4 regions of the Fructobacillus evanidus genome follow, and region 1 is predicted to be linked to each of the others. Evidence: riboswitches for the same ligand, from Rfam matches in the RefSeq annotation. Region 1 holds a riboswitch; each other region holds the start of a gene.
The links. A riboswitch is a leader RNA that binds a small molecule or an ion and turns the genes downstream of it on or off. The one in region 1 is predicted to bind thiamine pyrophosphate.
Positions count from the first base shown of each region.

Region 1 (9,198 bases):
AAACGCTCGAACGTGTTTTGACTGAAAATGAAGCAAGCAACCGACCTTGGTTACGCGAATCTGTTTCAAACAAAAAGGCCTAAGGCCTTTTTTATTTTGTCCTGAACCCTTCATTTAAAACTAACAAGAAATTGAATCAAAATTTGAATAAATCAGCCTCCGTCACACCTAATTCGTCTGATAAACCTTCACACCCGTGTTCTTTAATATTTAAAAATAATCTTTAGTTTATTTTAGTTAACTGCCCTAATTTTGTATAACATTTTAAAATAATGATTGTTATTTTTAAATTATGATATAATTTAGGTGCTAGGAACGTGGTGGCAGTATCCTTATATGAATACTTGTCTTAATTCCTACTTCTATTGTTCGACATTTGGTAAACAGGATTCTTTCGTGTAATCAATGAGTTCCTAACTATATTTCTAGCACGTTTCCCGAAAAAATTCATTTCTTATTCCACCCTGTTTACCTTTCCATTAATTCTTTCGCTGCCACCAAGTTACTAGCCACTTTTGGACTGGAAAATACCAGTCCTTTTTTGGTGCTAAGTTTCTCTAATTTTTTTGACCCCTAACTTCCTCTGGAATTTTTATTGCTGACGTCCGTTGCATTCTTTTGCTGCTGAAATCTTCTTCACTTTTTGTCGCTAACGTCCATGCACTTTTTTTCTTTCAAGCACCTTCTGCCCTGCATTTTTTGTTAAAGACTGGTAGACTACTATTAATTAGTGTCACTCTGATTGAAAGTTTGTATCTTGAACTTTCGCAATCCCTTGCGGGTTTTGCCAAATATTTTATTTGAAAGCTGGTTTTTTTCATGATTGCAATTTTCTATGGTTTCCTAATTGGTTGCTTTGTTACCTTGATTGGTGGCGGAGGTGCCACTTTTTACCTTGGGGTTTTAACCTCGACTTTAGGCATGTCGACAGTCGTCGCTGTCCCAACCTCTCTCTTAATTGCTGTCTTCGCCCTCTTTTCGGGCATGGTAACACAGTGGCGGTTAAAGAATATCGAAAGTAAGCTTGGTAATCGATTGATTATTGCTGGGATTCCAGGCATCATCATCGGTACCGCCGTTTCCCGATTTATTCCCGTCGCCGTTTATAATATCGGCGTTGGGATTTTGCTAACAGGCATGGGCCTGATTGTGGTCATCAAAAATTTCCGCAAGAAAAAAGAAAACGAAAAGCCCAATGAAAACAGTAAGGTTGCCCCACTCTTTGGCCTGATTTCTGGCCTCATGGTTGGTTTCGGCGGCCTATCAGGTGGCTCAGCCACCGTGGCGGGCCTGTCAATTATGAATGTTCCTGCGGTTAAGGCCGCTGGTACGACAACCTACGTTCTATGGGTCTTGGCTGTCGTCGGGCTCATCAGCCACTTACTGAGTGGTGGTCCCATTTCTTGGACAGCCGGCCTCTACCTGATGATTGGTGGCGTGGCTGGTTCGATTCTGACACCCCTCGTTCTCAAACAATTCGATCCAAAAAAGATTAACAAGTTTTTATCGCCCTTTATCGGCTTTGTGATTATGTACTTTGGTATTCGGTTGTTCTTTTAACAATACAGAAAAGGAAACCACTGATTAGGCATCCCCTGATCGGTTGTTTCCTTTTTTCATTTAAGATATTCAAACAAGCACCTGATATAAAAACAGATAGTCTGTCAATTCATGGTGAGACCACCATCGACTGTAATGCACTGGCCAGTCACATTATTGGAGAGTCTTGAAGCTAAATAAAGGGCCGTTCCAGCCACATCGTCTGGGACAGTTAATCGCTTGGTTGCCGATAGCGCCAGCAACTGTTCACGCACGTCATTACCAGTGGCGCTACTCGAATCCGTCGGATAAGTCAGCCCAGGTGCAATTGTATTCACTCGAATACCAAAAGGCCCAAGATCTTTTGCTAATGCCCGGGAATAGCCTAATAAGGCAGCCTTTGCGGTAATGTAATCATGGTACGGGACCGTTGGCTGTTGAACAAGATTACTAGTCATCTGAATAATCCGACCAGACTGGTTTGCCTTTAACAAAGGTAAAGCAGCCTGGTTGACATTGTAGGCAGCCTTGACTGCCCCCTCAAATTGTTCCTGATAGTCATTCCACGGCATCAATTCTGCATGAAGACGGGTTTTGGGATTAAAACTGTAGTGTCTTAGGGCATTATTCACAACGATATCCAAACCAGCAAAATTATCATCGATCGTCGTCATCATTTTCTGCACTGCCTGCTCATCGCAAACATCCGCAGCTAAAGCTACTGCTTGTCCCCCAGCTGCTTGGATTTCTTGCACAACTGCAGCCGCTTTTTCCTAATTTTTCAAGAAATTGACGATAACGAGTGCGCCCTCAGCAGCAAATTGTTTGGCAATGGCAGCGCCGATTCCACGGCTAGCACCAGTCACTAGTGCCACTTGATTTTCTAATAGCATCTTTACCACTCCACATCTAGATCCAAGTGTTCAGCCAAACTTTCTGCACTTGACTCAATATCCGTAAACCGCAACAAATCTAATAAATTAAAATGACCATCATGGTGCCAACCAGGCCGCGCCCGAGTCATCTCACCTAAAGCGGTAATTCGGCACAGACCCGCTTGACCCAAAACATTCGTGATTGATAACAAACGTTTTGGTGCTACTGCGACACCGGCAGTTTGTAAATACTGACGATAGGGTTTTAAGTAGTTCGGCACAGTCAGTAAATCATCAACAGCCACTACATGCACAAACCGATTTAATGGTGAACTCGTAAAGGTTGGCTGATCGTGGTAAACAACGGTCCAATCTGTCTTTTTCGGACTAGAAAAGACCGTCAAGCTGTCATCATCAATTGCTTCTAATTGAAATTGCGCACGTAAACGGTTAATGGCTGTTGCCTGTTGGTCATCAAGACTCGCCCGGGGCCATCGTTGTTGCTTGCTGGCCAAATCAGCTGCTAACGCACTGGCAAAGTCCTTTGGCAACAAAGCACCACCGCGTTCAACGAAAATACACTGTGGCGACAGACAGCTTTGCTGGTCATAAATCGCTATGTCCGCACCCGCCCGATTAACGGTGTCTTGGTAACGGTCTGTCGCCAATGACTCTTGGCCAACCAGGGCAAAGCTGATTTTATAGCCATAATGCAAAAATAAATGGCCGTCCGGCACTAATGCCTGAACCTTCTTCACAGATTGGTCGGAACCATAAGCAATCGTAGCATCCGTGTTGGCCGCGGCCGCCTCTTCGACTGCCGGTTTGCTCCCCCCCTTCCACGGAAAAATCGCCAAACAGCCCGCTAACCTCGGTTCCACTTCTAATAAACTTTGGCCAAAGAGCACCGGAAAAAGTGGTTCAGCAAAGGAAGTTTTCCCAAAGCTAGCTGACTTTACCAACAATGTCATCACAAGTGACCAAACCTGAAGGCCCGGAATATTACCGGAAAAAACGTGAAAACTTGTCTTAGGGCCATAGGCCTTCGTCAAGCTCCCTGATGCTTGTGGCTGAAAAGCATCCAAAATCGCTGGATTTGCCAATTCCGTATTTAAAAACCGGCGCAACTCTTTGGTACGAAATAGGCGCGTATAACGCCTGATTTCTAAGTTAATGGTTTCCTCGCTGTATCCCGTAATGACCGGTAATAACTTTAATGCCAACTGACGCTCTTTGTACTCCGGATTCGTCCATTTTTCGGCGGCAGCACTAATTATCGTCACGATTTGTTCAACCGAAAGTTGACTTAAAAAAATCTGCTGATGGTCTTCCAACGCCTCAATGGTCGCTTTGACTTCTTCCTTCGTCAAATCAGGATACTGTAAGTCATAGCGTTGATTGCCCACCAAAATCGACCAGGTTTCCAATCGGTCAAATTGACTCTCGTTTGGTGCCAAGAACAAGTTAATTTTTGTTGTCTCTACTTCTTCAGCCATTAAGACCTCTTTCATACCTGATTGGCTTGCAGTAGTTGATCAATCGAAATCGAGCACCCCTTCGCACCCGCCCCCGCGATTCGACCGAGCAAGGTAAAGCCAGCTTCATCCTGGACTGCTAAATCTTCTGTTAAAATCCCCAAACATGAGTTCCAGTTCGAAAGGTCATAATAGGCCAAAACACCCTTTTCTCCAGGCGCAACCGGTTCCAAGGTATCGGTATCTAAAATTCTGACGCGAACCCATGCCGGTGTTTGCTTACTATAGATTGGGTCCAGCCCCTGGCTAAGGTGCCACAAGTTCTGATCATAGCACTGTGAACTGATTTCCGTCATGCCATACATATTCAAATAATAGTCACGACTAACACCAAAGGCTTCTTTCAAATCAGCTAGCAGCTGGTCTTCGCTTACTTGACGTGACTGGCCTTTGAACCCACCAGTATCAAAGATTCGACTTTTTTCAGCCAGGTGAAAGACCAACTTCTGCTGTTTTAGGTAATCCAAAAGATGGACGTAGGAAAAACTAGCGCCTAATAGCATCACGGGACGCTGGTCCTCTTCTGCCACCTTCAAAGCAGCGACCACGCCCTGGTAATCGATGCCGTCTTCGTCGACATACGCTCGACTGTGTTGGTCACCAAATTCGGCAATGGCGCGACTAACATAATGAGCCAAAGAAGAATTTTCTAAGTGTTCTTCATCCGGGAAAAGACCAATAATCGTGATTCGATCAACATCTGGGAGAACATACTGTTTGAAAGGTGCTTTCATCGATTCATTCCAAACAGCAAAAGTTGGATGGTAGCTATGACTACGGTGGTTTTTATCCGTTGTCCCACTCGACATAAAAACAGCCTCGTCCGCCGTAATTGACGTTGTTGACAGCGTTAACTTCTTGTATCCCTGAATCGGCATTAATGGAATGTCTTGCCACCGATGGACCATTAGTGGACTTTTTCGTTGCTGTTGCGCATATTTTTTATAGGGCAAATTATGGTCAAATTGATATTGAAACAAATCAAGGGCCAGCCGGTTAAAATCCTCATCGCTTTCACCATGCCCGTTCATGACCTGGTACTGATTAATAAAATTCAGAATTTCTTCTTGAATCGTTGCAACTGCTGAATCACTCATGATTCTTTTCCTTTCCAAAAAATCCTGGGACGACAATTAATAGAATATGCAAGGTCACAATTGACAAGGCACCAACTAAGATGCTATTTGAAAAGAGTGATTGATAAATACCCGAAAAGCCTTTTGCATAAGATGGCAAGGCAATGGCCAACAACAAAGACAAACCAATACTCATCCGTGTTGCTTCGCTCTTATCAGACTTCTGCAGAGTGGCAAAGCCCGTCGTCAACAAAGTCGCCGCTGCCGGCAAAAACATTCCACCAATCACTGGTGCTGGGGTCAAAGCCAGAACTGCTGCAAACTTCGGCACGAACCCTAGTAAAATCAGCAATCCCCCAGCCAATAGAATTGGCTTGCGAGAATGAACCCCCGTCAACTTCATCACCCCTAAGTTTTGGGCAAACGCAGTGGTTGGAAAACCACCAATCAAAGAGGAAAGCATGGAGCCACCCGCTTCACCAGCAATGCCACGACTAATACGCTTTGAGCTTAATTCTTCTTTGGTAACATCGGCGGATGCTTCATAAACACCCAAAGCTTCAATCACCGCCACTAAATAAGCGATGAAGAAGGTCAAGAAAATATCCCAATTAAAACGAAATAGTCCATACGGGAACAAGCGTGGTAGACCAAAGAGCGGTTGGCTTTTGACGCCTGACAGGTCAATCATCCCCAAGCTTGCGGCCAAAAGATTGCCCACCACAAGGGCCAACAAAAAGGAAAACTTACGCCAGTAACCGCGGCCAAACAACGATCCCAAGACAACAATCAAAGTGGTCACAATGGCCACCAGCAAAACATTCGGTGATGCAAAGCCCTTTGTTCCGGGCGTACCCCCTAATAATTCTGACATTGTAAAACTTGAAAGCGAAACGCCGACCAAAAAAATAATGGTCCCGGTAATCGCAGGTGTCAGCTTCTTGGCTAAGCGATGAACCCAGCCAAATAACGACATCAGCAAAACAATAAAGCCACTGAGAAAGACGGCACCACCGGCGGCTGGTAATCCCCCAGTTTTACCAGCGCTAATCATTAAGGCGTCAAAGGCCGCTGAAGGGCCTTGCACAATCGGTAGCCGCGCTAATTTTGAAGCCTGAAAAATCGTCACAAGACCAGATGCCAAAAAAATGGCACTAATCAAATTCGTCGACAAAGCTAACGAGAGGCCCGCAGCCGAAGCAACGAAAATCGGATCCAGCCAAACATTGGAAACAAAGATGTGTTGAATACTAATCAATAGTGTCTGACCGGTGCTTAATGGCACCTCTTCTTGGAAACTTTCTTGCTGCTGATGGTTCTGTTGAATCATTCTTTCTCTCCTAAAATTTAATTCATCAATCCACCCTGTCCGGTCTTTACCAGCAAAAGAAAAAGGTTGAATTCATGATGAACTCAACCTCAACCAAAAAGCCCTTAAAAAAAGACCCCTGTTATCGATATTAGTTGCATTCCTACGCTGGTATTAACCAGATCAGGTACATAGGGTCTAAGACATTTCTGTCTAATCTCAGCGTGATGCTCCCCTTGCGAATTAATTAATTTTTTTCAGTATAGCATGAAATTGAAAATTAGAACAAATATAAGACACTTTTGTTCAACCTAATTTAAAACGGTTCTACTAATAGCAAAAGTCAAAGTGCGATCAACAAAAGTCAGACAAATACACTACCAGCAACAACTCTCACCTTGATGCCAATCACTAATCCCTTTTAGCTGTTTGCAATGGCACTCTATTTTGACCAATGCATTAACCTTCCCCAACCGTTACATCATCAACAGCAGCGCGGATTTCCTCGGCGTATGCCTGTAGCTTTGCCGGTGCATTTTGACCATTGTCGGCCACAATTTGGACGCAGGCAGATCCAATAATGACCCCATCGGCCAATTCCGCCATTGCTTGCGCCTGGTCGGCGGTATGCACGCCAAAGCCAATGGCAACAGGCACATCCGTAACCGCCTTAATTTGTCCAACAACTTCCGCTAAATTAGAAGCAAAGGACTCGCGAGTGCCCGTCACCCCCAGAGAAGAAACCAGGTAGATAAAGCCGGTCGCCTCTTTGGCAATCATCGGAATGCGCTCACCAGACGTCACCGTAATCAACGGAATCAAATCCAGACCGTGCTTGTCAGTAAAGGGAGCCAATTCTCCCCGTTCTTCATAGGGCAAATCAGGAATAATCAGGCCATCAACACCGAACTTTTCACAGTCGGCGGTAAAACGTTCATAGCCATACTGGAGAACAATATTTAGGTAGACCAAGAAAACAAGGGGCACCGCTGTTTGTCGTCGAATTTCCTTCACCGCCGCAAAAATTGATTCAATCGGTAAATTATGGTCGCGCAGGGCCCGCAAATCGGCCGCCTGAATAACGGGACCGTCGGCGACTGGGTCAGAAAAGGGAATCCCAATTTCAACGACATCAGCACCACCTTCAGCCAAGGCTACAACATTGTTAACAGTCGTTTCCATGTCTGGGTCATTAGCAGTGACGAAGGCAATAAAGTTTTTATGATTTTTAAAACTTTGACTAATTTTACTCATGAATTTCAACCCCCCGGTACTTGGCAATCGCTGCCACATCCTTGTCGCCACGGCCAGATAATGTGCAGACAATGACCTGGTCTTTTGGCAATGTTGGCGCTAATTTTTGCACATAGGCCACGGCATGGCAGCTTTCAATCGCGGCAATAATCCCCTCCTGCTTGGCAATGTACTCAAACGCAGCCACCGCCTCATCATCGGTGATACCAACGTATTGGGCCCGGTGTTCGGCAGCCAAGGCGGCGTGTTCTGGCCCAACTCCTGGATAATCTAACCCAGCCGAAATCGAATAAACCGGGTTAATCTGGCCACTGTCATTTTGCAAAAAGAGCGACTTCATGCCGTGAAAGACACCCAACCGGCCTTTTTCGATGGTCGCCGCCGTCAAGTCAGTATCAACGCCCTTGCCGGCTGCCTCCACCCCAATCAACTCAACCTCGGGATGGTCGATATAGTGGGCAAAACTACCGATGGCATTGGAGCCACCACCAACACAGGCAATCACCTTATCGGGCAAGCGCCCCAATTGGTCCTGGATTTGTTGCTTGGATTCCTGACTAATCACACTTTGAAAATCACGCACCATCTCCGGATAAGGATGAGGGCCGGTTGCCGAGCCCATCACATAAAACGTGTCCTCAGGTCGGGCCGCAAAGTCTTGCAGGGCGGCATTAATGGCATCCTTCAAGACCATTGATCCGGAGGTCACGGCATGAACCTTGGCCCCAAGGAGTTCCATCCGATAGACGTTCAAACGTTGGCGATCCGTGTCCTCCTTCCCCATAAAGACTTCACATTCCAGGCCAAACAAGGCAGCAATCGTTGCCGTGGCCACCCCGTGTTGACCAGCACCGGTTTCGGCAATCAAGCGTTTTTTGCCCATTCGCTTGGCTAACAATGCTTGGCCAATCACATTGTTAATCTTATGAGCCCCCGTGTGGTTCAAGTCCTCGCGTTTGAAATAAATTTGAGCGCCACCAAGGTCTTCCGTCATATTCTTAGCATAGTACAACAGCGATGGTCGGTTGGCATAATTAGCCAATAGGTCAGCCAATTCCGCCTGAAAATCAGGATCGTCCTTCGCTTCCTGGTAAACATCGGCCATCTTATTCAACTCATTCATCAGAGTTTCCGGTACATATTGGCCACCATACTCTAAGAACCGACCGGCTTGTTTCTTTGTCTTGTATTCTGTTTCCATTACTTTCCCTCCTCTTGATGGGCAATGGCTACCAGTGCCACCATCTTGTTTAAATCTTTGTACCCCTTTGTTTCCGCCCCAGAACTCACATCAACAAAAGCGGGCTGATAAAGCTGCAGTAAATCGCTGAGATTATTAGGTTGAATTCCGCCAGCCACAAATAAATGAGTCGGTGTTAAACCGGCTAACCGCTGCCAATCTAGTCGCTGACCAGATCCAGCACCAGCATCAACCATTAAAAAATCAACTAGGTCGAGATTACTGGCTAGCTGTTCGTCCAAACGGCCACTAAAATTGGCTAAAGCCAAATCACTGACTGGGTGTTCGTCCGAACTCCCATTAATTTCGGCTAAATTCAAATCGCTGTCTAGACGCTCTGTCAAGCCGTCATTTCCCTTTTTTAATCGAC
Region 1 covers NZ_CAUZLM010000002.1:179,974-189,171, forward strand. Annotated here, with positions in the region: gene AABI08_RS02240 (NUDIX domain-containing protein) at 1-83, shown strand, start outside; gene AABI08_RS02245 (sulfite exporter TauE/SafE family protein) at 820-1,560, shown strand; partial or broken gene AABI08_RS02250 (SDR family oxidoreductase) at 1,665-2,432, opposite strand; gene AABI08_RS02255 (acyl-CoA reductase) at 2,435-3,910, opposite strand; gene AABI08_RS02260 (LuxE/PaaK family acyltransferase) at 3,922-5,046, opposite strand; gene AABI08_RS02265 (solute carrier family 23 protein) at 5,039-6,355, opposite strand; TPP riboswitch at 6,478-6,581, opposite strand; gene trpA (tryptophan synthase subunit alpha) at 6,794-7,588, opposite strand; gene trpB (tryptophan synthase subunit beta) at 7,581-8,789, opposite strand; gene AABI08_RS02280 (phosphoribosylanthranilate isomerase) at 8,789-9,198, opposite strand, start outside.

Region 2 (9,198 bases), on a different contig from region 1:
ATTCGTCAAAATATTTTCCGACAGTTATTGGGCTTAGCGACCGTTAAAACGCGGTTGATTACCGATGAAAATGGCGAAGATAAGGTTTCTAAAAACGTACCAACCTTGATTCCAATGGTAAAATCAGGAGTTGTTGACCAGTACTTGTCACAGTGGCTGCCTAATTTTCCTAATCGACCAGTACAAAAGACTAGTGGGTCGACTTATCAAATTTTGACAATGATTCGTAATGGTCTCTTTTGGACGTTACCATTTGGGCTTGCCATCATCTATGTCTTTCAACGGTGGTTGTTAGTCGTTGTGCTGGTTTTGCTTGTCTTGGCCTTTGTTGCCGGTGCCGGTGTGTATAAAGGAAAGGCGACAACCGCTCAAGTGGTTAACGGACAGATCCTTGTTTTAAAAACGGCGAAGAATTACGAAACCATCACCACCTATATGGCCTGGGATAAGATTCAGTCGCTTTCAATTAAGCAAAGTTGGTGGCTGGCCCGTCGCAATCAGCGAGCCCACCTTGCCGTGGTGGTCCGAACTGATACCAGTACGAAGGTGTTGACCGTCCGTTACTTGCCAATGGAGGAGGTGCAGACCATCTTTGATTGGTACCAATCGCTTGGCTAAAACGCACATTCGTTGCAGAAATCAGTGAATAAAAAGTGGCTTGGACTGTCGTGTTTGATTGTAGGTGGCTCCGGTCCAATTAAATGATATAATGGCACTGATTTTTTTGGTAAAAGAAAAAAGAGTCGAGAATACAATCATGTATTTTCGGCTCTTTTCAATTGGTGTTGATTTACTTGGACGATTTTAGTAGTGGTGGGTTTTGACGACTGCCTGAGCCTGATCAATGCTTTCTGGCAAAGAGGCGTCAAATTGGCTCCACAGATCTTGGTCAAATTGATTGACGATGTCTAAGGCCTGTTGCAATTTTTCCTCACCAGCCTGGGTTAATGAGAGGGCTTTTGAACGCGGATTCTTCTTACCGGGGTAGCGGTCTAAAAGATCTTCGCGACTAAGTTTGGTAATAATAGCTGAAGCAGTCATGGCATCAACGTCTGCTGCCTTGGCCACCATGATTTGAGTAATCTCGGTATTTTGTAAACTGAGGCCATGGACAGTAGCCAGAATTTGAAATTGGGGGTGGGTCAAGTCAAGTTCACGGAGACGGTATTTCATTTGGCGGAACCAATCAGTATATAAGTTGAAGAATTTCTGATTGGTCGAATCCATGTAGCGAGAAAGTGAAGCAGTTTTGACAGGGCTCATGGGAACCTCCTTGGTGTTAGTGCTGATTGATAAGTATACTTATAATATAACTGATTTCACGGCAGGTGGCAAGTCCGTACGACGAAGTTTTTCACACGGGTTCTAATTTCCGTGCTATACTGCTTGTGTGATAAATAAAGTTGGGGTGCCCTGAGCTGAGATTATACCCATTGAACCTGATGCCGCTAGCACGGTCGCAGGAAACTTCGAAAAACGGATTTAAATCCTGATGCCTTTGCCCATTTTCGGCAATTGTTAGCAGGCCAGAAGTCCTCAGCTCAGGCTGAGGGCTTTTTATTATGTTCAAAAAGGTGACTGCCAACGCCACAGTCCGCCAAAATAAAGTTGATGATTGAGGAGAAAAAAATGACAAAAACGCTGCCGTTTTCCGACCGCTTTATGCAAGTGATGGAAGAACACAAGGCTGATTTTTATGCTAATCCCTTTATTCAAGCAATGATTGCTGGGGAGGTTCATCCAAAGGCACTGCTCTACTATGTTCAGCAAGATTATCGTTACCTGGGTCATTATTTGCCATTGTATGAGCAGGTCTGCCAGACATTGACCGGGCAAACAATTGATGCCGAAGTGGTCGACGATCATCGCGAATACACTGCTCATAAGATTTTGTTGGATTTGGCTCAAACTGACGATAAGAGTATCCAAGAGGGCAAGTATCCAAATTCAATGGTCACTGACCAGTACGTCAACCATATGGTCAAATCAGTTGAAAAGGATCCGTTTATCGGTTTGGTTGCCTTGGCTGCTTGTCCCTATGACTATGCCTACTTGGCTGATTTGTTGATTCGTGATGGCCTCATCAAGCCGGATAATCCCTTTATGCCATGGGTTGGCTATTACCGGGGGATTGATAAGGGCTTGACGCGACCAATGTTGGCTTTGGTTAATCAGACGGCCGAACAAGTTAGTCCCGAAGTGCAAGAAGAGGCCTTGGCTGCTTTTATCCAATCAACGAAGTATGAAAATCAATTCTTCCTGCAGGGAATGGAGGCAACAAAATGATTGATCCAAACCAATATCCGACAGCATTGACCATTGCGGGGTCTGATTCTGGTGGTGGCGCCGGCATGCAGGCCGATATTAAGACCATGCAGGCATGCAAGACTTATTCGACGGTCGTGGTAGCCGGGTTAACCGCACAAAATACACTGGGTGTGCAGGGTGCTTATCCAACTGATTTAGCCGTGATTGACCAACAGTTTGCCTCGGTGATGGCTGACTTTGATGTCCGTGCAGCCAAGACGGGGGCACTCTTTGACGAAGCTCGCGTCCTCCAGGTGGCGAAAAATATTCGACACTACCAACAAAAGAATTTTGTGGTCGACCCCGTGATGGTCGCCAAGGGCGGGGCCACCTTGCTTGACCCAGCCGGCATTTCGGCCTTGAAAAATCATCTGTTGCCATTAGCAACGCTGGTGACACCAAACCTTCCCGAAGCCGAACTTTTAGCCGATATGAAAATCAGTAACCGCGACGACATGGTTACTGCCGGTCAAAAGATTCAAGCGTTGGGTGTTCCAAATGTCATCGTCAAGGGTGGCCATGGGGAAGGCCCAGTCATTTATGATTATGTCTTATTAGAAAACGAAGAAGGCTTTTGGTTGGAAGGAAAAAAGGTTGAAACGTCAAGCAAGCACGGGACGGGGGACACCCTCTCGGCTGCGATTACGTCCTTTTTGGCCCAAGGTGATTCCCTGCGAGAAGCAATTGAAAAGGGCCACCGCTATATGAATGCCATTATTGGTCAGCCACTAGTTATCGGTCACGGTCATGGTCCTTTGAACCATGGCCAGTGGCCGAATCCAGAAGATTAAGAGGGAAAGATAATGAATTTTGATCCTGCATCATTAACGGTTTATCTCGTTGTGGGTAGCCAAAACGTCAACGACGATCCAAACGAAGTGATTCGCGTCGTTCAAGAGGCCTGTGACGCCGGCGTAACGGCTGTCCAGTACCGCGAAAAGGACCACTCAAAGTTGAACCAGGCGGAAAAGGTGGCGCTGGGCCAGAAAATCAGAAGCATTACCAAAGAAGCCAATGTGCCTTTGTATGTCGATGATGACCTGCCTTTGGCACTGGCCATTCAGGCGGATGGCCTGCATGTTGGTCAGGGTGACACACCGGTGCGAGCCATCCATGAGGTGGCACCTGATTTACTACTTGGTTTATCCGTCCATGATCTAAAAGAGCTAGCTGCCAGTGAAGCTGATTTGGCAGTCGTTGACTACTTGGGCGTTGGGCCGGCTTTTGCAACGACCAGTAAGGAAAAGGTCAAAGAGGCTATTGGGCCAGAAGGCGTTTTGGCGGTTGCATCCAAGAGCCCGCTATCGGTTGTGGCCATTGGTGGTATCCATGAAGAGAACTGCCAGGAATTGGCGGAGCTGCCGATTGCGGGTGTTGCCGTGATTTCGGCTATTACCGCTAGCGATGATATTCAACGAAGTGTTCAGAAATTACGAGGAGTGACAAAATGAGTCAAACAATCTTAACTGCCGTTCGCAAGAACCAACCCATCGTCTTGAACGTGGCCAATAGCGTTACCCCCCAATTGGTGGCCAATGCCATCGCCTATATTGGTGCTTCACCAATCATGCTCGAAGATCCGCTGGATGCCGCTGATTTGACGAAAATTGCCAACGCCGTGACCTTGAATTTGGGTTCAACTTCTGAAAATTCACAAAAGGTGATGATTAATAGTGGGAAGACAGCCAACGAATTGGGCCTTCCCGTTGTCTTCGATCCCGTTGCTGTTGGGGCAACGCCATTGCGGTCAAAGCGGGCCAAGGAACTCTTGGAATCCGTTAAGGTGAGCATCGTGCGTGGAAACCTCGGTGAGGTAGCGACTCTGGCTGAAGTCGAATGGGAAAGCCATGGCATCGATGCCGGTAGCGGTACGGCTGATCCAGTTGAAATTGTCCAGAAGGCTGCTCAAAAGCTTGGTGCCGTTGTAGTCGCAACTGGTGTTCATGACCTAGTGTCAGACGGTCAGACGGTCTACCAGATTGATAATTCGGCTAGCCAATTGGCAACCAATGTTGGCATGGGGGATGCGTTGGACGGCTTGTTGGGCGCCTTTGCTAGTCAAAGCATGGATTTGGCTGATTTGGCCTATGCGGCCGCTGCACTGCCCGTTGCCGGTGAGTTGGCGGTGGCAGAGGGGGTTGCCGGCCCTGCTGATTTCTTGAACAAGATGCTCGACCAGTTGGGCAACTTAACGGATGAAAAGCTCCAAGAACAAATCAGCCTGCACCAAGTCAAGTGATGATTGTGGCTTTGGCTGCTGGTCGCTCCTCCAGTAGAAATGAGCTAATGTGTAATCCATCTTAGCGCGTTAGCATGCTGTGTCAGTTGGTTGCCGGACTAGGTGGTCCAGTCACAAAACTGCCCGTCAGCGTCGTAGCACGCTGTGTCAGTGTTTATTACACTCGTGATTGTGCCTATCAGGCTTTTATGCTAGGATTAGTCTATTAGCAAAGCCACATGAGGAGAAATGCGCATGCCATTAATGAAAATTGACTTGATTAAGGGTCAGTACGAACCCGCAGAAATTAAGAATATCATGCAACTGTCTTTCGACGTTGCCAAGGAAACGTTATCACTACCTGATCGTGACCGTTTCCAAATCGTGACACAACACGAAGATTATGAAATTAATTTTCAAGATGTTGGTCTTGGCTATGACCGTTCAGAAAAGGTTTTGTTCTTTACAGTATTGTCAACGCCACGTCCAGTGAAGGCCAAGAAGGAATTCACGAAGTCATTGGTGGCGGTCTTGGCCGACAAGGCCGGTGTTCGCCAGGAAGATGTCATTATCTCCTTTGTCAGCAACCATGCTGAAGACTGGTCATTTGGTGAGGGAAAGAATCATTTCTTGAACGGTGACCTTTAATAAAATTAGCTCGCTAGCACTTAGTGTTAGCGAGCTTTTTTGTTAAAATCAGTCATTGTTAACGGCCGGTCAATTTCCCGTAGCCACCGTGATAAATCCAAATGGTCTATTGAAAATTGACAGATGGAGATTGTTCTTCTAAAATAGATGGACAAACCTTTCAAGAGGTTTAAGTGGAACGAACAGGCCATTGAAAATTACAAATGGTCTGCTTGTATGTTTAAAAAGGAGTTCTGTCAAAAATGGAAAATTTTACATTTAAGAACACAACCGATATTCGTTTCGGGAAAGATCGCTTGGACACTGAATTGCAGGCTGCCATTGCCCAATTTGGTCAAAAGGTGCTCGTAACCTACGGTGGTGGTTCAATTAAAAAATCAGGTCTGTATGAACGCGTGATTAAGGCGCTTGCAGGTTTGGATGTGACAGAATTGTCTGGGATTGAGCCTAATCCAAAGATTGCCTCAGTACGAGAAGGGCAAAAATTAGTCAAGGATAACGATATCGATGTCATCTTAGCTGTTGGTGGCGGATCCGTGATCGATGCTTCGAAGGTAATCGCTTCTGCCAAATTCTATGAAGGCGACCCTTGGGACTTGGTTTTGGATTCCAAGAAGCGCTTTGCCATCGGCCAGTTGCCCGTTGTCGATATTTTAACGTTGGCGGCAACTGGAACGGAGATGAACACTGGTTCCGTGATTTCTAATCCGGAAACGAAGCAAAAGTTGGGAACCGGTGGTCCCAATACACCGGCCGTTTCCTTCTTGGACCCCAGTTTGACTTTCTCGGTTTCAAAGTGGCAAACGGCTGCCGGATCAATTGATATTTTCAGTCACTTGACGGAACAATACTTTGACCAAAAGGGTTATGAAAACGACGTTCGCAATGGCTTGATCGAAGGAATTATGCGCACTGTGGTTAAGTGGGCGCCGGTTGCCTTGCGTGAACCTGATAACTACGATGCTCGCGCTAATTTGATGTGGGCCTCAACGATGGCCTTGAACGGCTTGCCACGGACTGGGAATGTCAATTCATGGTCGGTGCACCCAATTGAACACGAATTGTCAGCCTATTATGACATCACTCACGGTGTTGGCCTGGGCATTTTGACACCACACTGGTTAGACTTTATCTATTCAGACGAAACAAAGCCTTATTTCGTTTCCTTGGGACGGAATGTCTGGGATTTGACGGGGGATGACGATGCCGTTGCCACCCAGACAATCGCAAAGACCCGAGAATGGATAGCAAGTCTTGACGTGCCAACGACATTGCCTGGAGTTGGAATCGAGACGGACCAGGACTTTGAGGCCATGGCTAAGAGTGCGGTTCAGGTTAACCACTTGGACCAAAACGCCTTTGTGAAGATGACAACGGTAGATGTTCGCAACTTATTGGAAGCGTCAATGAAATAAGTAGACTGATTTGCTGGAGGTCGAGTTTTCCTCGATCAACCACCGAATCATGGCCAAAGTAAAAGAGCCAAAGATCGACAATTTGTCGAATCTTTGACTCTTTTTTCGTTTCATTTAGTTGCGATGACCCTTTGATTTAAATCAAATCAGTCCTTAGCGCTGATACAAATAAGCCTTAGCTTCGTATGGCCGCAATTTCAGACCCAAGTCATCTTGGTAATTGCTGATGAGCAACTGGGCATCGGCGGGAACGGGATAATCGCGTTCCAGGTCTTGGTCGGTGAAGTTGTTAATAATCAAGAGTTCTTGGTCATCCCCAATTCGCTTGTACGTATAGACCTGGTCATCAGCCGGGTCAATCAATTCGTAGTGACCCGTGGTCATCAAATCGAGCTCGTGACGGAGCTTAATCAGCTTTTGGTAGTGGTAAAAGACGGAATGTTCATCCGCCAAGGCAGCAGTCGCATTGATGGTTTCGAAGTTGTCATTCAACTTCAGCCAAGGAGTGCCATCGGTGAAACCAGCGTTTTTCCCGGTTGACCACTGCATTGGTGTCCGGGCGTTATCACGACCCTTATAGTGGACGTAATCGAGCATGGTATCATTATCCACTAATTTTTCCTTGTCAACAATGAACTTCCGACCGTTGATGATTTCGATATCATCGAAGTCGTCCCAGCCCAAGTTGTAGGCATTGGTCATCCCCAATTCCTCGCCCTGGTAGATGTAAGGTGTCCCCTGCATGAAGTGCAAGAGGGTGGCCAGCATCTTGGCTGAAACCTCTCGGTATTCGGCAGAATCGTTCCCAAAGCGGCTGACGATACGAGGCTGATCATGGTTATCCCAGTAAAGGGAGTTCCAACTATTGCCTTCGAGTTCTGTTTGCCACTTGCTCAAATTGTCCTTGAGTTTGAGCAATGAAACTGGTTGGTTATCCCACTTGCCCAGTGCTGGGTTAGGGTTGTCATCCAAACCCATATGCTCAAATTGGAAGACCATGTTCAGCTCGCTACCATCGATGCCAGCATACTTGCGAGCATGCTCAATGTCGACGCCAGAAGTTTCACCAACGGTCATCAAATCAGCATTGTTCAACACCTTTTGTCGCATTTCCCGCAAGTATTCGTGCACGTGAGGGCCGTTGGCGGTCAATGAAACCGGATTAGCATAGGTATTACCGGCGGGCAAGGGTGCATCCGGCAATCCATCTGGCTTTGAAATCATCGAAATCACGTCCATGCGGAAGCCATCGATTCCCTTGTCGACCCACCAGTTCATCATTTGATAAACTTGGTCACGGAGTTCGTCGTTTTTCCAGTTTAAATCAGGTTGGCCCTCAACAAAGAGGTGGAGGTAATATTGACCACTTTTCTCGTCAAATTTCCAGGCAGAACCCGAGAAGAAAGAGGACCAGTTGTTTGGTTCATGACCATCAACGGGGTCACGCCAAATGTAAAAGTCGCGCTTGTCATTATCCTTGCTTGACCGGCTTTCGATAAACCATTTGTGCTGGTCGGATGAATGGTTGACCACCAAGTCCATCACGATTTTGATATCGCGGGCGTGTGCAGCGGCCAATAAATCATCGAAGTCCTGCATCGTCCCAAATTCTGGGTTGATGGCTTGATAATCCGAAATATCATAGCCGTTATCCTTGTTGGGTGATTGGTAGATTGGGTTGAGCCAGATTACGTCCGCTCCTAATTTAGAAACGTAGCTGAGACGCTTCTGAATACCCTTCAAATCACCAATGCCATCGCCGTTCGAATCCTGGAAGGAACGAGGGTAAATCTGATAAACAACGGCCTTTTGCCACCATTTAATCGCGCTTGTTGTCATTTAAAAACCTCCAATTTGTTTTTCGGTTGAAAATTGAATCTACCACGTCATTATAAAGAAAATCAGCTGTGAAATAAAGGGGCTCTAATTTAAAAAGCTTACTTTTCAACGGTAAGAGCGGTATAATTTTAGACATCAAATGAGGAATCTTGGAAGGAGTTTCTGTGCTTAAAAAGAAGTTGTTTTGGGGAATTCTGGTTGCGCTAATGGCAATTGGGGTTGTCTTTTATCTGGTTGGTGCCAAAATGAGTCCAACTTTGTCTGAGCAAAATGGCCAGCGGCCAAAGGAGGCCACGGTCTTCTTTCACGGCTACGGCTCCAGCCGCAATGCCGAGAAGTCGATGAGCCAGTACCTGGTGGACCATGATTATTCCAACCGACGGATTAACGTCACGGTTGCTAAAGACGGCACAGTCACCATGGATAAGACAATTGCCCCTGGTGACAAAAATCCGATTATCTTGGTCCAGTTTGATAACAATAAAAACCAGGACTTTAACCAGACTGCTAAGTGGGTTACGACCATTATGACCAAGCTGAGCCAGCAGGGTATCCGCTCAGTGAACTTGATTGGTCATTCGATGGGGAATATGGCCATCGCCTTTTACCTGATGAATGCAGCCGATAATGGTCACGACCTGCCGAAGGTGGTCCGCCAGATCTCGATTGCCGGGACGTACAACGGGCTGATTTTAGCTAATCCGCAGTCAAATTCACCGTTAAGTGCCGAAGGTGAGCCGCAAACGAAGACCGAAATCTTTAACCGCTTAG
Region 2 covers NZ_CAUZLM010000003.1:52,919-62,116, forward strand. Annotated here, with positions in the region: gene AABI08_RS02735 (PH domain-containing protein) at 1-618, shown strand, start outside; gene AABI08_RS02740 (MarR family winged helix-turn-helix transcriptional regulator) at 805-1,263, opposite strand; TPP riboswitch at 1,395-1,483, shown strand; gene AABI08_RS02745 (TenA family protein) at 1,630-2,286, shown strand; gene thiD (bifunctional hydroxymethylpyrimidine kinase/phosphomethylpyrimidine kinase) at 2,283-3,098, shown strand; gene thiE (thiamine phosphate synthase) at 3,111-3,758, shown strand; gene thiM (hydroxyethylthiazole kinase) at 3,755-4,546, shown strand; gene AABI08_RS02765 (tautomerase family protein) at 4,781-5,173, shown strand; gene AABI08_RS02770 (iron-containing alcohol dehydrogenase) at 5,416-6,588, shown strand; gene AABI08_RS02775 (glycoside hydrolase family 13 protein) at 6,742-8,427, opposite strand; gene AABI08_RS02780 (alpha/beta hydrolase) at 8,592-9,198, shown strand, end outside.
Region 2: another riboswitch for thiamine pyrophosphate. It lies ahead of AABI08_RS02745 (TenA family protein); the one in region 1 lies ahead of AABI08_RS02265 (solute carrier family 23 protein).

Region 3 (9,198 bases), on a different contig from region 1:
AACATCGAAGGAACGACCCGTGATGCCATTGACACCCGTTTTATTACCCCTGAGGGTGATGAGTTTGTGATGGTTGATACGGCCGGAATTCGTAAGCGTGGTAAGGTTTACGAAAACACGGAACGTTACTCGGTCATGCGGGCAATGAAGGCCATTGATGAGTCACAGGTGGTCTTGATGGTCTTGGATGCTGAAACTGGTATTCGTGAGCAAGATAAGCACGTTGCGGGTTATGCGCATGAGGCCGGAAAAGCTTTGGTGATTGTCGTCAATAAGTGGGATGCCATCGAAAAAGATACGCATACCATGACTGATTTTGAGAACTTGATTCGCGACGAATTTAAGTTTTTGGATTATGCACCAATCGTCTTTGTTTCAGCGAAGACTGGACAGCGCTTAGACCGCTTGCCTGATTTGATTTTGGCCGTGAATGAGAATCATCAGAAGCGAGTTTCATCATCAACATTGAACGACGTCTTGATGGATGCTTTGGCAACGAATCCGGCACCATCTGATAATGGTCGTCGTTTGCGTGTTTATTACGCCACTCAAGTGGCAATCGAGCCACCAACGATTGTTGTTTTTGTAAACGATGTTGAACTGATGCATTTTTCATATCAACGTTTCCTAGAGAACCAAATTCGAGCAGCTTTTGATTTCTCAGGAACGCCTATCAAGCTGATTATTCGTCAGCGTAAGTAACGTTTTATCGTTGAAAGTTCCAGTACGGTGAGGATTCACTTGCAAATGTGCGGAAAACCGCAATTACCGCATGAAATTGGGCTTTATACCTACACATTTTAATTTACATGTGCTATCCTATCTTTATGGAAGTTGCCACGGTAGCGTTCCCAAGCTGCTAACGATTGTCACGTTAGCGGATATTCTAAATTAATTATTCGCGAGGAGAAAAGGAATGGCAAACAAGCAAGAATTGATCGATTCAGTCGCAATGAAAACTGGTTTAACAAAGAAGGATGCAGACAAGGCAGTTGCCGCTGTCTTGTCATCAATTGAAGACGCTTTGAAGAAGGGCGAAAAGGTTCAATTGATTGGTTTTGGTAACTTCGAAGTTCGTGAACGTGCAGCTCGTAAGGGCCGTAACCCACAAACTAAGGAAGAAATCCAAATTCCTGCATCAAAGGTTCCTGCATTCAAGCCTGGTAAGGCATTGAAGGACGCCGTTAAGTAAGCGAACCTTTTCAGATTAAGCACACTCAGTCGAGTGTGCTTTTTTGTTTGCGTTTGACGGCCGAGTGGTGCAATAACGCAACGTCTAATTGGAAAAATCAGTACGCTACTGTTTTGCAACAGGAAAATGGACAATTTAATTGTTTATTGTTAGAAAATCGAAAAATATCCTTGACTTGGAGTGGACTCCAGGGGATAAGATGGAGTTATCAGTGACGGATGAATTCATCAAGGGACGGTGACCACATTTATGGCATTGTTTTGTCAAAACGAATTTATCTATACTGCGTCTGATTTTACTTTTAAAGCAGACAAGTTCATAATCAGCGAAAAGGAGTATCAACAAACATGAAAGCAGCAATTTTTGTAAAGCCAGGACAAGTTGAAATGCAGGAGGTTGAAAAGCCAACGATTCAAGGACCCAAGGATGCCGTGATTAAAACGGTACGAGCATCGGTTTGTGGCTCTGATCTTTGGTTCTACCGGGGCATTGCAAAGCGTGATGGTGGTAGCCAGGTTGGGCATGAAGCCATCGGGATCGTTGAGGAGGTTGGTAGCGCGGTTTCAAACGTTCAGCCGGGTGATTTTGTTATCGCACCGTTTACCCACGGCTGTGGGCACTGTCAGGCGTGCTTAGCAGGTTTTGATGGTGACTGCCTTGACCCTGATAAGGGTGGTTCAACTGGTTACCAAGCTGAATATATCGGATTCAAGAATGCGGATTGGGCATTGGTTAAAATCCCTGGTCAACCAACAGACTATAGCGATGACCAACTGAAATCCTTGATGACGTTGTCTGATGTGATGGCGACCGGTTATCACGCTGCAGCCACTGCCGAAGTGAAAGAGGGCGACACGGTGGTCGTCATGGGTGATGGTGCCGTAGGCCTTTCAGGTGTGATTGCAGCCAAGCTCAGGGGTGCCAAGCGCATTATTTTGATGTCGTGTCATGAAGATCGCCAAGAACTGGGCAAATCATTTGGTGCGACCGATATTGTGGCCGAACGTGACCAGGCTGGCATTGACCAGGTGATGGCACTAACGGTTGCCGGTGCGGATGCTATTCTTGAATGTGTTGGTTCGGAGCAAGCTGTGGCAACGGCTGTTCAACTTGGCCGTCCAGGTGCCGTCGTTGGTCGTGTGGGGATTCCTCAAGACCCAATGATGAACACTAACAATTTATTCTGGAAGAATATTGGTTTGCGTGGCGGTATCGCTGCGGTTACTACGTATGACCGTGAGTTGCTATTGAAGGCGGTCCTTGATGGCAAAATCAATCCGGGCCAGGTCTTTACCAAGCAGTTTGCGCTGAAGGATATTCAACAGGCCTATGAGGCGATGGATCAGCGCGAAGCGATTAAGTCTCTGCTTGTCTTTTAGGTTTTTAATGGCCTGCATAAAACCCCTGGCCAATTAATTGGCTATAAAGGAGTATGATGAAAAAGAATAAAAAAAGGATAGCGATTGTAGGGGCATCGACAACAATACTGGCGATGCTGGCAGTCGGGCTGACTGTTTGGCTGACTCGGCCAACTATCCCTACTTCTAATACAAAGCCAACTGAAGCGACGGTCTTCTTTCATGGCTATGGTTCTTCCCGAAATGCCGAACAAACAATGAGTCGGTATTTAATTCAGCAAAAGTATTCAAACCGTAAGATTAATGTGACGGTTAGCAAAAACGGCCTGGTTAGTTTTAGCGGTACCGTGAAGAAGGGTGACCAAAATCCATTGATTTTGGTGCAGTTTAACGATAATCGGAATACTAATTTTGATAAAACCAATCAGTGGGTTACAAAAATCATGAAGGATTTGCATGACCAAGGGATTCAATCCGTCAACCTGGTTGGCCATTCGATGGGCAATCTGGCCATCGCTTTCTATTTGAAAAATCATGTGCAGCAAAGTAATCAATTACCGGTTGTGAAACGGCAAATCGCGATTGCTGGTCCCTTTAACTTTTTGAAGGATAGCCCAAGGCCAAAGTCGAATTTGAACTTAGCGGACCCTGCCAGCCAGTCTGAAGCTGATTTTAACAAAGTCGCGTTAGCTGGTTTGGAGCAATATTACGAGAATAATCAGACTAAAGTGTTGAATATCTATGGCAATAGCATGGGTAAGGAGGAATCGGACTCGACCGTTACTAATAACGCGTCGAAGTCATTGAAGTACTTTGTCCGCCAGCCAAGCACCTATCAAGAAAAGTTATTTACTGGTAAAAATGCGCAACATTCAAAGCTGCATGAAAATCAGGACGTTAATAAGGTCCTCAAGCAGTTCTTAATGGAATAAAAATACTTCAATGATGTTAAAGCGAACTTGTAACCTAGTAGTTCTAGTAAAATATTAAGGATGAAATAGCCAGTTGCCGATGATATATCGGGGATTGGCCTTTCTGATTTTACTTTAACCCAGTTTATTTTTTTACGACTTTAGGAGTACTGATAGTACATGTTGATAAGCGGTTAATGAGCGGGCGAGGGTTGTTTTTTGTCGTACGAAAGGTGCAAAAATGAATATTAAAGAAGCTGCAAAGGCGACTGGATTGTCAAATGATACCATTCGCTATTACGAACGAATCGGGATTATCATGACGGTGCCCCGTAAGGAAAATCAGTTGCGTGACTTTACCGAGCGCAACATCAATCAATTGAAGTTTGCCAAAACGATGCGCCACGCAGGTGTATCAATTGAACGATTGCGTGAATATATGGGCATGGTTTTGGAAGATGACAATCGGACAATCCCTGCACGAAAGGCTCTGCTACTAGAACAGGCAGAAGAGATGCAGGGGCGCATTAACGAAATCCAGGCCGCTTATGACCATTTGCTGTATAAAACTGATCATTACGAAAGCCACATGCGCCAAGCGGAGAGTCGCTTAGAATAGGTGCTAGATTCGTTTTATTAAATGAGTTACATGCCTGATTTGGTCGCCAAAGCGAATTATTTTCCAAATTAGAACGACTCTATAAGTCTCTCTGTTTTATTTGATACTTTCTTGAAAACTGATAGAGAAACGATTGACAAAACGTTGTTTTATTGGTAAAATTTAATTACAATTTTCACATAGCTATATATTAGGAGGCACTTTTAATGAAAGTTGCAGTAATTGGTTCAACGCACGCCGGCGTGTTTGCCGCTAAGCAGATTAAGGCAGACCACCCAGACGCTGAGGTACACGTGTTTGAAAAGAATCAAACAGTTTCTTTCTTGTCATGTGGAATCGCCCTTTGGATTGGTGACAACGTTTCATCAACTGACAAGATGTTTTATGAAACGCCAGATTCAATGGCTAAGCAAGGCATTTCAATGCACATGCAAACGCTTGTTGAAGCTGCAGACTTGGAAGCAAAGACTTTGAACATCAAGGACTTGGTTTCTGGTGCCCAGTCAGAAGAAACTTTCGATAAGATTGTTATTACTACTGGTTCACGTGCTATTAAGCCCCGCATTCCTGGTATCGATTCTGACAAGGTCTTTGATTCAAAGACTTGGGATAATGCCAACGCCTTGAAGGAAGTGACTGAAAAGGTCAAGCGCGTTATCGTGATTGGTGCTGGTTATATTGGTGCCGAATTGGCAGAACAATTGTCAGTTAACAATAAGGAAGTGACTTTGATTGATGGTTTGGACCGTGTGTTGGCAAACAATACTGCGCCTGAATTCTCATCTGTTTTCCAAAAGGCCTACGAAGACCACGGTGTTAAATTAGCCCTTGGTCAAATGGTTTCAGGATTCGAAGACACTGCCGATGGTATCAAGGTAACGACTGATAAGGGTACTTACGAAGCAGATATTGCTATCTTGGGTATTGGCTTCTTGCCAAATACTGCTATGTTCCGTGACCAAGTTGATATGTTGCCAAACGGTGCTATCAAGGTTAACAAGTTCATGGAAACTTCTGTGAAGGATGTCTTTGCTGCCGGTGATTCAGCAACCGTCTTCTACAACCCAACACAAAAGGATGACTATATTCCATTGGCAACCAATGCTGTTCGTCAAGGAATCTTGGTTGGTAAGAACATTGTTGAACCAACGATGGCTTACCAAGGAACACAAGCAACATCAGCCGTTGAATTGTACGAAATGGCCTACGCTGCTACTGGTTTGACTGTTCAATCAGCAGCACGTAAGGGTGTTGAAGCGGATTCTGTGACAATTTCAGAAGATTACCGTCCTGATTTCATGTTGTCAACAACGCCTGTTAAGGCATCATTGACTTGGGAAAAGGGTACTCGCCGCATTGTTGGCGCTGCTTTCTTGTCAAAGCATGACATTTCACAAGCTGCTAACGTGGTTTCATTGGCGATTGAAAACGGCATGACAATTGATCAATTGTCAATGACGGACTTCTTCTTCCAGCCAAACTTCGGTCAACCAGTTAACTATGTTTCATCAGTTGCCATGGCTGCCGTTGCCAAGGCAAACAAGTAAAAATCAGCCTGTTCAAGCACTCGGGTATTGAACCCAAGTGCTTTTTTATTTGAAAGCCCTTGCATAAAAAGCAAGGACAGTGTAAGCTGATAGGGTAGTAAATTTGAATATAGCGATCTGGGGTACCATTTTGGTTGAGAATTAAACCCATTGAACCTGTTAGGCTAAGACCGACGAAGGAAGATCCACACAAGTTTTTTATGACCACCCGTGTTGGACTCTGCCCAGGCGAGTGGTTTTTTCATGCCTTTTGTTCCCCTGGACGCAAAGGAGAGAATAATGAAACAAAAGTGGACGCTACAAAATGTGATTTTGCTGGCTTTGATTGGGATTATCTTCTCGGTCATTTACTGGATCATGGATCCGGTTTACCAAATCGTTAATAGCGGTTTGGCCGTGATTGGGTTGCAAGCCTTTACGAATGAAATCACGCTTGGTGTATGGATGATGGCCGGACCATTGGCTTCTTACATTTTAAAGAAGGTCGGTGCCGGCTTTATCGGTGAAATGTTGGGGGCGGCCGGTGAAATGTTCTTGGGTGGTTCTTATGGTGTTGGAACACTCTTGTCCGGTTTTATCCAAGGAATTGGTTCTGAACTTGGATTTGCTTTGACTGGTTATAAGAACTGGTTCGCTGGTCTTTGGTTGTCAACCTTGACTGGAACAGTCGTCACCTTTGGCTGGGACCTCTTTAAATCAGGTTACATTCACTACAAGTTCGGCTTGTTAATTGCTTTGTTCATCGTTCGTTACCTATCAATCTTCTTCTTCTCAGGTGTTTTGGTACACTTGATTGCCAAGTTGTTGGATCGATCAAAGTTGTTGTCCCACGAATAAGGAGGACAAAAAATGGCAATAACTGCCAGAAACCTCACGGTGGCTTATCGTGATCAAGCCATCATTGATAATCTAAATTTAACGCTTGAAAAAAAGACCCTGACCCTCTTAATGGGGCCTTCCGGGTCAGGAAAATCAACCCTACTAAAGGCCTTAGCGGGTCTTTACCCTCAATACGGTGGCCAGGTCAGTGGTGAAATCGAAATTGACCAAACGGCAATTGCCACACTGAAGGCGAATGAAAGGGCCAAGCGCGTGGCTTTGCTCTTTCAAAACCCCGATGACCAGTTTGCTATGCCAACGGTGCGGGAAGAATTCATTTTTGCACTGGAAAACCTCGAATTGGGCAAGGAAGAAATTGATCAAAAGACGGCCTGGGCACTGGAAAAGGTTGGTTTGACGGATTTTGTCGACCGGTCCTTTGTGACTTTATCCGGTGGGGAAATGCAAAAGGTTGCCTTGGCGGAAGTGTTGGCCCTGGGGGCCGACTACCTGCTGCTAGATGAACCCTTTGCTGCCGTCGATAGTCAATCGCGGGAAGACCTCCAGGCTTTGCTTAAACAGCTTAGCCAAGAGGGCTACGGTATCCTTGTTTCCGACCATGACTCAGCTGGGTACTTCGATAAAATCAGTCAGTTTTATCAGCTCAAAGAGAAGTCCCTGGTGCTGGTTCCTGAAAACGACTGGAGCCAATATGATTATCAAAAGCAGACAGTGGTGTTGAAACCGGTCGCCGAAAGTGACCAGGTAGAGGAGACCGCCTATCGCTTGGATAACCTGCGAATCCAAAACGGGGAACGGTTGGTCTTAGACCAGGATATCTTGCAAATCTTTGCCAAGGGTATCACCTTGCTGACAGGACCAAATGGTGTCGGCAAGTCTTCCGTTTTAAAGACGTTGGCACGACTGCACCGCTATGAGGGTTCTTTAACCTACCAGGAACAAGAAGTCCACGCCTGGAAGCCGCGTCTCTACTTTGGCCAGGTCGGTCTGCTGTTCCAATCAGCCTCCGACCAGTTCTTAAACATTACGGTCGACGAGGAGCTTGACCAAGTGATGGCCAAGAGTCATCACGCTGATTTCTGGACGAAAGAGGTTTTGGACCAGTGGTTGTCTGACCTGCACTTAACGGGTTTGGGTGACCGGTCGGTCTACACGCTTTCGGGTGGGCAGCAGAAGAAACTTCAACTGTTATTGATGCTGATTATGGCGCCACAAGTACTCTTCTTAGATGAACCGCTGGCAGGCTTGGATGAACAGTCGGTGGCGGTCGTATTGAATCTGATTCAGACCTGCCAACAGGCACTCGGACTGACCATTTTGGTTGTTTCTCACCAAACAAGGGACCTGGTCAACATTGTTGATCGCCACTTGCGCTATGAGCAAACGGCGATGGCCTATCAAGAGGAGGTGCTCGTATGATGAACGCCACACAACGCATGGTCTTGGCTTTGGCAATTTCGTTGGAAATTTCTTTGACCAAATCAGTAACGCTAAACGTTGTCCTCTTTTCGGTTGCCTTCTTGCTATTGCTAATTCGGCGTCAGCCCCTCAAGAAAATCGGTCTCTACGTGGCCATCGCCATCATTCCGGTTTTGGGTTCGTTCTGGTCCTTTTACCTTTATGGCCAGGGAACAACAGCGGAAAATCTGCATTTTGGTTTGGTGATGGGGAGTCGAGTCCTCGTCTTTATCTTTATTGGCGCCTGGCTGACGATGGGGATGACGCCCTACGTCCTATTAGCCTCTCTACGCCAAAATCTGAAGATGTCGGCAACCTTTACCTATGGGATTTTGGGCGCGCTAAACTTTATGCCACGGTTTAAGCAGGCTTTCTCGTCGATTCAAGCGGCGGGGATGATGCGTGGTGAAGTGTTACGGTGGTGGCAGCCAACGCTGTATTTCAAGGCTCTGGTTCATGCCATTAAGTGGTCCAAAAACCTAGCTATGGCCATGACTTCACATGGTTTCCAGGAAGGAGCCTCACGTTCAGCCTACCGGGATTATCCAATGGCAAAATCAGGCTGGGTATTAATTGTTTTGATTTTGATTGCATTGCAAGTAATCTTGTTCTTTTCTCGCTATTAACGGGGAAGGCGATAAGCTGACGATTAAAAAACGACCAATTCGTTTTATTGACGAATTGGTCGTTTTTTTAGCTCTTTTTCAAGTAGGAAAGGATTTCTTTTTGCATGGCTTTTACAAAGGGGTCCTTAGCCGAGGATGGGTTAATCACTAAACCGAGGTGGCGGTAATAGGCGTGCTGAAAGGGGTAGGCTTCGACTTCGCCGGAAAGTTTTGTGAGCGCTAAGTCCGGCAAAATCCCCCAACCCAAACCGGCCTCGACCATGGCCAAGATAGACTGATCATCAATCGAATAGTTGATGGCCTGAGGCTTGACCTGGAGTTCATCCAGGGCTGCTTTGGTGTCGGAATCATAATCGGACCGTTGCAAGATAAAGTGGCGGTCTTCTAAGTCGTCTTGGCTAATCGAAACACCATTTTTGGGAGTAAAATCAGCTGGGGTGATGCACTTGATTTCATCATCGATCAGGGGCAGCGCATCCAAACGGCTAATGGTTGGCAGAGCCGAGAACCCAAGATCGATTTTTCCTAACGATAAGGCCTGTTCAATTTCGGCGAAGGAGCCCTGAATCAAGGTGATTTCAACCTGGGGGTATTTTTTAGAAAAGCGCCGGATGATGGTTGGGAGCCAGGCAATGCAGACTGATGAA
Region 3 covers NZ_CAUZLM010000003.1:39,554-48,751, forward strand. Annotated here, with positions in the region: gene der (ribosome biogenesis GTPase Der) at 1-702, shown strand, start outside; gene AABI08_RS02670 (HU family DNA-binding protein) at 917-1,192, shown strand; gene AABI08_RS02675 (alcohol dehydrogenase catalytic domain-containing protein) at 1,540-2,571, shown strand; gene AABI08_RS02680 (alpha/beta hydrolase) at 2,625-3,482, shown strand; gene AABI08_RS02685 (MerR family transcriptional regulator) at 3,703-4,080, shown strand; gene AABI08_RS02690 (FAD-dependent oxidoreductase) at 4,287-5,627, shown strand; TPP riboswitch at 5,736-5,826, shown strand; gene AABI08_RS02695 (ECF transporter S component) at 5,907-6,464, shown strand; gene AABI08_RS02700 (ATP-binding cassette domain-containing protein) at 6,477-7,886, shown strand; gene AABI08_RS02705 (energy-coupling factor transporter transmembrane component T family protein) at 7,883-8,551, shown strand; gene AABI08_RS02710 (LysR family transcriptional regulator) at 8,619-9,198, opposite strand, start outside.
Region 3: another riboswitch for thiamine pyrophosphate. It lies ahead of AABI08_RS02695 (ECF transporter S component); the one in region 1 lies ahead of AABI08_RS02265 (solute carrier family 23 protein).

Region 4 (3,344 bases), on a different contig from region 1:
ATTAAGAGCAAACTAAAAGGACTGACACCGATTGAATATCGGGCGTCAGTCCTCAAGGCCGCTCAATGACATGTCCTAATTTTGGGGTTCATATCACAAAGGTCTGACTTTTTTATTTTTGGTACTTACCGATTTTTTGATCAATCGTTAAAATTTCACCATCGGGCTGATAGGCGACCTTGATATAGGCTGAAGCCTTCTTGGCCCCCGCCCGAACAGCCACATGCTGACACTCTTTGACGATGTCCATCAACTGGTTGTAATCATCGCCTTCAATCGTTGTTTCAAAGGGACCAACTTCATAACGTAAGCCAGTACTCTGAATATAAGCAATCACCTCATCGACCATCCGACACAATTCTTGGTCATTTTCGGCCGCTGGTAAGACCTGAATTGCTACACTTGCACTCATTTGTTTTCTCCTTTTACTACAGTCGCAAAATCAATCGTTTCATCTGCTAAATTTTGTAAATCAGTCCATTCTTTCTTTGACTGATGGTCATAGACCCCAATCACATGAAAACCCGCCCTCTTTGCAGTTGAAGCCGCATACAGTGCATCCTCGTAGACTGCAATCTTATTCGGCTGCTGGCCAAAATATTGTGCAGCAACTTGATGGATTGTGGGTTGCGTTTTATCCTGCCCAACATCTTCACAGGAAAAAACAAAGTCAAAAAACGGCAGCAGTTTCAGGCGACGTAGACAGTCTTTGGCCAACGCCGAGCTACTAGCGGTTGCCAGGACGATTTTGTGACCAGATTGGTATGCGTTTTGTAAGTATGCATACACGCCAGCCTTAAGTGGAACATCATTTCGATAGTGTCGGTCCATCAAAACTCGCATTTCCTGCGCCAAGATCTCACTCTCCTCTTACCAGACCTGTTCCCAATGCCGTCCTGATTTTACCGTTGTTATTTAGTCCAAGCTCGCGTGCATCCGCTTAAGCAGTCCCGTTTTCTGAAAAATCAGAACCACTGCCAATCCCATTCCAGCACCCACAAGGGCAGCTGGTGTGTAATATGGCACAAAATAATACCACTTGTGGACGTCCAAGCCATAGAAAATCTTCATCAATGGATAGGAAGTCAGCGCCCCTAAAATACCTGTTCCAATCACTTCACCAAGGAAAACCAGGTAAAGGTTGTGGGTTTTACGGTAAATCAAACCACCGAGGACGGGGCCAAAAATAGCGCCCGTCACGGCTTGAATCGTTCGACCTGACATCATTCGCAAAATACCACAAATCAAGGCACTAGCAAAGCCATACCACGGCCCCACCAAAACGGCGGCCAAGACATCAACGAAGTGTTGAAAGGGTGCCATTGCCGGAAAATAGACAAAACTATTTAAAACATAGGCCAAAGCAGCCAACAAGGCCGTCACTAGCATCTTCTTCGTTGATAATTTTTTCTGTGTCTTCATTTGAAAACGCTCCTTTTAAAATCAGTGGGGTAGCGAAAAAACAGCGCTCCTTTCCCACTTTTGCGGTGAAACCAGCCAGGCAGACCCTGTCTAGTAGAAAGTTCGGTCGAGACTAATTGGTCTCCTCTCACGCCGGAACACGGCTTCCCATCGCTGTTTTTTCAGGATCAAGGCGCTCCCCTTCATCCCGTCACGGTAAAATCACCGTGAATTATTCACTACCACTCCTTTCTGATTGAAAAGAAAAAATCGAGCACCCCAAAACGGAGTCCTCGATTACAAAAGTGATACGATTTCCTCCGCCGGCATTATCCGGTTCAGGTGTTCGGGTCAATGGTTTACCATCCTCTCAGTCTGTTACACAAACTCCCCGATCGATTTTATTCAAAATAAAAGGCCGCCCAATTTATTGGAACGGCCAATTGTTGTTTACTGAAACAAACAATTTGGAACCGCTAAAATGGGTGACTGAACAATGAGGATGACCAACATGATGGCAACCCTCATTGCCCAACGGAAATGATTATACTCATTTTAACGGAAAAAGACAACTATTCTGTCTGATATTTCAAAATTGTTTGCTTATTTGCTAACTTCCACCACGACGTCTGCAAAATCATGGTTAAAGCTAGCTGTCCAAGTTCCTTCAGTTAGATGTGGGGGCAATAGGAAAGTTCCTGAGGAAACTCGTTCCCCCGCATGCAAGGTCTTACCTTGCGCTGCCAATTTTTTAACTAGCCATTGCAACGATTTAAGTGGATTACCCAAAACTTCGGCTGAAGTTCCTTCAGCGACCACTTCGCCATTATGGGCCAAATGGGCCTTCACATCCTCAAATTCAGCAACGGTCAAAGAGGTACTTTCTCGTTCTGGTCCGTAAACCACAAAACCGCCAACCGCTGCATCTGCCATGACTAAGTACTTGCTCAACGATGGGAACCAGTCCGTAAACCGGGCATCGGGCACTTCCACACCAGCTGCTACAGTCGTTTTACGACGCAAATCTTCCAAAGAATCGGTAACTTGCAAGTCTTCCTTGGCCTTGAAGACCAATTCCACTTCTGCCAATGGGTCCAATAAATCGCTCTTCAACGAAAGATTGGCTGGTGACTGAACAAAATGATTCTGTACTTGAGCCCCATACAACGGTTCGTTTGAATCGAACATATCTTGCGTTTCTTGGCTAGTCAAACTGACCTTGTAACCCCCAAGTGGCTGATTTTTCAATTCCATCAATTGGTCTTGCACTGCATAGGCAGTTTGATCATCACTGACAACCTTCTCCCATTCCGTCATCTCAAGTGGTTGACGTTCTTGATAAGCATGATAGAGGGCCTGCGCCAATTTGTCCTCTTGCTTTGCTGGTACTACCTTCACCTTGGTCTTCAATTCAGTCATTGTCATATTTCATGCTCCTTTCAGTATACAAACAGCTCACGACGGTACGAAACTTCACGGTGCCCTCCTTTTCTAAAAAATCAGCAGATAAAAAGCGCCCTTAACCACGAAAAAATCGTTGTTAAGGGCGCTTACGCACGGTACCACCTTAATTTGTTGAACGGCAAAGTCCAACCTCAAACGTACGGCCAAAAAGGCGATACGCCGGTTTGATAACGGTACCAACCGAGCGAGGCTTACTTTATTCAGCCCACTAGCTAAAGAATGATCGTCTTTGAGTTTGAAAACGACGCCCTTTCACCAAACAGGCGCTCTCTAATCATTTTCTCACTCAGACAGTTCTTATTATTGCTTGTCTTTTCTATCTGTTGATTCGTAGTTTACAACTTTATGAGCGAATGTCAACACTTTTATCATTTATTTTTAATTTAAATAAAAACCAAGGGTTTCCCCTCGGCTTCATTTTAAAGGCAGATTACAAGTTTAATTCGAACGCATCCGTAAAAACTTCCAATGGTGTTTGA
Region 4 covers NZ_CAUZLM010000022.1:56-3,399, reverse strand. Annotated here, with positions in the region: gene AABI08_RS08370 (thiamine-binding protein) at 113-412, opposite strand; gene AABI08_RS08365 (HAD family hydrolase) at 409-855, opposite strand; gene thiW (energy coupling factor transporter S component ThiW) at 916-1,422, opposite strand; TPP riboswitch at 1,700-1,805, opposite strand; gene AABI08_RS08355 (2-keto-4-pentenoate hydratase) at 2,005-2,826, opposite strand; partial or broken gene AABI08_RS08495 (IS30 family transposase) at 3,296-3,344, opposite strand, start outside.
Region 4: another riboswitch for thiamine pyrophosphate. It lies ahead of thiW (energy coupling factor transporter S component ThiW); the one in region 1 lies ahead of AABI08_RS02265 (solute carrier family 23 protein).